One region of the Alteromonas sp. ABV4_150 genome, then DNA from elsewhere that is predicted to be linked to it. Evidence: predicted binding sites of a transcription regulator. Region 1 holds the regulator's gene; the other holds the start of a gene.

Region 1 (3,153 bases):
GCAAACATAACCCCAAACACTACAACCGCAATCCCTACGCATATAAAGAACATCAGCATATGCAGGTCGTAAACCTGCCCGCTGATGTCGGTGGCACCGCGTCTTAGATTAAGTGAAGAAGCCTCTTCACTGACTTCTTGGGCAAGAAGCAAAGGAGAAAAAAGCAAAAACGGTATAGTTGAACACCATTTTGCGAAAACGGTCGTTAGTTGTTTCACTCAGCACCTCCGTAATAGCAAGACCAAAAACGCTGATATTTTTGCGCGATGCCCTACCAAATGGTTTGCGAACGATTGACCCATAACCTCAACTTGTAAAACAAATTTAGAGCCATTGTTATTATTTTGTTAATCTTTGTCTAAGAATTGCGCAATAATTCCGTGCCGTCTAGTCTTTTCTGTTAAAAATTTAACGAAATGTTCAATTTTTAATCATTTGCAATGGCAGCCTAACGTTACGTTTTGAATAAAGGAGTAAATTGGTAGCTGTTGAGACGGGGTAAAATCAAACGCGCATTTTGAACAACGCATGTGAGTTTACGAGCAATCATTTGAGCGAAAAATCAACGAGTAACGCGCTATCGATATTTATTTTCAAACAAATTTTCAAACAAATTTTCAAATAATGAATGCATACCTAAAAATTCATTCATAGGCAGAATGGCTTTTGCGTGCTGCTTAATATTTATACTTGAGGTCATGATTATACGAGGTATTGCGCGCTGCTAACTTGAGAAAACTAGCATAAATATGGCAACAAAAGGCATTAAAAAAGCGGCTAGGGCGCCGCTTTTCGCTGAAGATGTTAAAACCTTACATCCAGTCGGCGTTTCTTATGACACCCACGGCAATACCTTCTATAGCAAAAGGCTCGCTTGCAAGATCTACTTTAATTGGCGAAAACTCTTCATTTTCGGCATGGAGTAACACTTCACGACCGCGTTTCTCTAAACGCTTAACCGTAACGTCTTCATCCACCCGCGCCACAACGACCTGACCATTGTGGACATCAGTCGTGCGATGCACCGCGAGGAGATCACCATCTAAGATACCGATGTCCTTCATACTCATGCCGTTTACGCGAAGCAAAAAGTCTGCCTGAGGCTGAAACAAAGCAGGATCGACTTTGTAGTGCGATTCTACATGTTCTTGCGCCAAAATTGGCTCACCAGCCGCTACGCGCCCGATTAGAGGCAAACCTTCTTCTTCTGGTGCTGTATCCTCAAGGGGGATATTGAGCTTAATACCACGGGAGGTACCAGGTAAAATTTCAATTACGCCCTTACGCGCCAATGCTTTCAAATGTTCTTCTGCTGCATTGGCAGAACGAAAACCAAGTTGACGAGCAATTTCCGCACGTGTAGGCGGCATTCCCGTTTCTTGCATGGTTGTTTTAATAAGTTCTAAAACTTCAGTTTGTCGAGCTGTGAGTGGGCGCATAAAAGACCTGTCTGTTCATACAGTTCCTGTAAGTATATACACCTAAAAACAAATAACAAGCACTTGCCGCGTCTTTTGCTACACGCATGAGTCTGCGACAAGTGCAGTATCCTTATTTTGCCAGAAGGGCCATGTCCGAGTTACCTATTTGTAGCTCCAACTCTCCATCGCTGTTTTGGCGGGTACGCATACCATCAACGTTTTGCAGCCCCAATAATGGACTGTGCCATACCGTATGCCCTTTATTATCAATCTCAACTACTTGGTACCCGATGCTGTCATAGTAATCATACGAATAGTCGTAATCATCTGGCTGATGGATGGCGAGGATCGACTGGTTAGACGATGTCGTTGGTATAGCTGCTATCTTCTGAGGGTAAAAAGACAGCGCTATAGTCTCTTTCAATGCTAACGCTTCGCTTGTCACGTCATACACATTGATAGTTGAATAATCTCTATCCAGACACACAAACTCAAGGTCACTATCGCTATCAAAATTTACTGTGAGCAGTTGATCGCAAGTAGTTTCCAACTCATTTAACTCAACGAACTCACCGTCCTGCATTTTATAGAGCTTGAACGAACGATACCCCCCGACAGCAAAATAATGCACTCCATTACTTTCTGAAACAGCCAGCGCGTTGATTGAAAAGTCGTTGTTTATCGCGTCAATTAGCACCTGATTTTCAATATCAAACGCTTTAAGTCGATCGTTTTCCACGACAACTGCATCAGCGTAACTGTCGTTATTCACATCTAGTGCTTCAATAAATGATATTTGACTGTTGTGATTTTGACTCAGTGTCCACTGAACAGAATTATCCGAAAGTCTCACCACATTGAACGACGAATTATAGTCCAGCGCCCCTATTAATAACTCACCCACACCGTCATTATTGTAATCTGTAACGACCGGCTTGCTGTAGTTATAGGCGTCTTCACCAACTTCGCCACTTATCGCAAACTCATCGTCTTTGTTTACTGATAGAATTTGAATAGATGAATCGTAATTGCTTGTGTCACTGACAAAGACAGCTCTTTCGTCATTGTCACCGTAGTGAGCCCAGCCTGCAGCGTGATATGTATAAGCGCGCGGCGCACTTTCAATATCTGTCAATGCGTACTCACCGCTAGCGTTCTGCTGTGCGACTAAAACTTGGTTGTCACCAGTCCAAATGATATCGGGCACATTGTCGTTATCTAAATCATCGATAAGAAGTGACATAGCACTGTACGTGTTGTGAGCGATAGCCCACTGCTCAGAAATTTGACCCGCATCGAATACAAAGCCTTTCACCTGTCCCCACTGACATTCGGATACCACCACGAGCCCTTTAGCAGCGGAGCTTTCATTGGTGTAGGCTATATCGCAAATGTCTGGATGTTCCAGCGTGGCTAAACTGTTTTTCGATACTGCTGAGTAAATTGAGATATGGTTCCAACTATCAGCACCGATGATTTCATCGACACCATCGTTACTCATATCGCCCACCACAACAAACATGTTGCTAAACCCGCTGCCATACAGCCATTGGTTGGTACCACTATCAATGTCAAATACGTAACCGTTGTTCGTTACCATCTCTATCGAAGCGTCATCATCTACATTACCAAAAGCAATATTATTTACGCCGTCGATATCATACTGCTGTAACTGTTCACCCGTTTGAACATCAACAATGACAATCGCGTTCGGATCATAATAGTCATCACC
Region 2 (3,153 bases), 120 kb from region 1:
TTGTATGCATTACCTGCTCTGACCTTGCACGAAGCAGTACCTGGCCACCACCTTCAAATATCGTTGGCAGCAGAGCTTGAAGACTTACCTATGGTGCGTCGTAACACCTATATTTCGGCGTTTGGTGAAGGCTGGGGTTTGTACTCAGAGTTTTTAGGTATTGAAGCAGGTATTTATGAAACGCCGTACGACAACTTCGGTCGCTTAAGCTACGAAATGTGGCGTGCGTGTCGTTTGGTTGTTGATACCGGTATGCACACCATGGGCTGGAGCCGTCAACAAGCGGTTGATTATATGATGGAAAACACCGCGCTTTCAGAACACAACGTTAATACTGAAATAGATCGTTATATCTCTTGGCCTGCGCAAGCCTTGTCTTACAAGATTGGAGAAATCAAAATTAAAGGCCTTCGCAAGAAAGCAGAAAAAGCGCTAGGAGAGCGTTTTGACGTGCGCAAATTCCACCGTGCCGTGTTAGAAAATGGCTCAGTTCCACTGTTTATCTTGGAGCAAAACATCAACACGTTTATAGAAGAACAAAAGGCACAATAAACATGATCGTTGCATTTGGTGTTATTGGATTACTTATCCTGTTTTTAATTTACTTTGTGCTGCGAGCGCAGAACTTACAGAAAGAACTGGCGCTGTTGCGCCACTCAAACAAACAGACCAGCAATAAGGTTACGTATGCTTATCGCAATCTCGTTCTTGTTACAGATGCGTTGGAAAAAAATCTTACTGCACGTATTGAAAGTGCCTATAAAAGCCGCCTTATCGACCAAACTCAATACAACGCACTGCACCCGCTTATGCGCAACTTTTCAACCATTATTATGGCTTGTTGTGAAAAAGGCATGTCCCTTGAAGAGTCTTTAAATAAAGCGTTGCAGAATGAAGAAGTTACTCTTGAGGAAATTCGTGAAGTGGTGAAGGCCCTACCTAGCAACGTTCGCATGGTGTGGGCAAAAAATACCGCCGATGGATTTATTGCTTTTTGCCAAACCGTTACAGCAACCGTAAGCGGTACTGCAGCAAAATCACAAAAAGAACCGTCGACGCAAGAGTAACCTCGCATTCTATTTCTCCTCTCATTAGCACTTCATTAGTGCTAATGACGTGCTAGGGTCACCCGCTTTACTATGTAGTTAAGGTAGGCGGCCCTCCACGATATCCCACTCTTTTAAAAGTTTAATCTTTTTACCTTTTCAAACTAATCAGTGAGTTAGCGGTTAAAACAACAAGACAAAAACCTTTTGTCTTGAAAAGGGTTATTGCTGCCCTATAATACTGTATAAAAATACAGTTTATTTTGAGTGCCATGAATAAATCGTTATCCGTGCTTAACAATCATCCCCAAATTTGGCGGGCCAGAAATCAAAAGCAAAGTGAAACTAAATTTTCGCTGGGTTTTCCACGCCTAGATAAAGCACTTAACGGTGGCGTTGCTTCTACGGGGCTTGTGCGTATTGCCTCACTGACCGGCGTGGGTGAGCTTTCATTATTTAAACGAGTTATTTGCCAGCATCGCACGCATAAACTGGTGGTGTTTATTAACCCTCCCGGATTACTACAGTCACCATGGTTAGAAAACCTGGGGCTGAAAGCACAACAGGTACTCGTAGTTAAAGCAGGTACTGAGCAGGAGTCTTTATGGGCAGCAGAACAATGTTTAAAAAGTACGGCTTGCCATTGCGTTGTGCTGTGGAGTAATGCAGTAAATCAAAAAGAAGCACGGCGCCTGCAAGTAGCGGCAACGCATAATGACGCACTGTGCTTGCTGTATACTCCCCCGCAACAACAGGCATCATCGTTAAATTATTCAAAAACAAGCTCACAAGCTGATACACCAAGCCAAAGCGACAGTTCATTGCCCATCACTTTAGATATTGCGCTACTTGGTAAACCCCACGCTTTATCGGTGAACATACGCAAACAACGTCATGGGTGGCCAAAAGATAACGTTGTTATTTCTCATCAGTGGACCCCTGACAATCACGCCATTAAATGGGCCATGGCACATAACACGCTTTCCGATCAGGCTTTACATTCTGTGAGCTAACAATGCTGTGGGCCTATATTTACTGCTATCAACTCACTTTAGACAGCCACATCAAAGCGGCTAAAAATAAACATGCGCACCGCCAAGCGCTTAAAGGCGATCTTAGAAATGAACCTAGAAGCGAAGCTAACAAAAGCTCTTCGTCATTACCGTCGAATACCCCCGTTGCAGTGTACTGCAGTAAAACAAACAAAATTACGCAGTGTAATGATATTGCGCAAAAAGAAGGCATTGAAATTGGTCATGGACTTGCCCAAGCAGCAGCGCTATGCCCTTACGTGCATATTCTGCCTTTCAGTGAAGAAGTCGAAAAGCATATGCTGACCCAGTTAGCCCATCGGCTTTATCCACTGGCTTCTGACATCGTATTAGACAACCACATTCACGCAAATAGTGTAAGCGGTCTGGCAGTAAGGCTAGATAACCTAACTCATTACTATGGCGGTCATACGCCACTGTGGAAAACTTTAAGTCAAACTCTGGCAGAAGCAGATATTCGCTATCATTTTGCTAGCGCATGGACAATTGAGGCCGCAAAAGTATTAGCGCTTCATAAGTTTAATACCTACTTACATACACCCAATGACATAAAAAAGGCGCTAAGTACGTGCCCGCTTTCTATTACTGCTTTGTCACCTAAAGTCATTGACTCTTTGGCAAGAGTGGGAGTTACCCGTGTACAGCAACTGCTGGCCATGCCGGTACAAGAACTGGGGCGGCGCTTCGACAATAACACCATTATGTATCTTACTGCATTAAGAGGAGAAACCTTTCCCCAGGTTACGCTATTTAGGCCTTTGGAGCATTTTGATAACTTTACTTTATTGCCTTTTGATATTGAAAACACACAGCACCTAACGCCTTTTGTCACCCAGCAGTTTGAACATTTGTCTCACTATTTACGAGCAAGAAACTTATATACATCCAGCATCAACGTGCGTATTCATTTCAGAGAAGCACCTGTTATGGATATTAATATTCATTCTGCACTGCCTCAGTCATCGGTGAAAAGTTGGCTACCGCTGTTTAGTCTTAAAACTGAGAACCTAGAGTTACCCGAGCCTGCCACAGCGATTGCGCTTACCTGCCAGCAG

The links. Region 1 encodes LexA, which represses DNA repair genes until DNA is damaged. Its sites were predicted from a motif close to TACTGTATNNNNATACAGTA; they were not measured.
Region 2: a site for LexA is predicted at 1,286-1,305, ahead of ACYX4M_RS06905 (recombinase RecA). Genes of this name have one in related genera too.

The regions. Positions count from the first base shown of each region.
Region 1 covers NZ_CM149971.1:1,705,407-1,708,559, reverse strand. Annotated here, with positions in the region: gene coxB (cytochrome c oxidase subunit II) at 1-218, opposite strand, end outside; gene lexA (transcriptional repressor LexA) at 813-1,439, opposite strand; gene ACYX4M_RS07445 (hypothetical protein) at 1,552-3,153, opposite strand, start outside.
Region 2 covers NZ_CM149971.1:1,582,029-1,585,181, forward strand. Annotated here, with positions in the region: gene ACYX4M_RS06895 (DUF885 domain-containing protein) at 1-552, shown strand, start outside; gene ACYX4M_RS06900 (hypothetical protein) at 555-1,067, shown strand; gene ACYX4M_RS06905 (recombinase RecA) at 1,319-2,059, shown strand; gene ACYX4M_RS06910 (Y-family DNA polymerase) at 2,062-3,153, shown strand, end outside.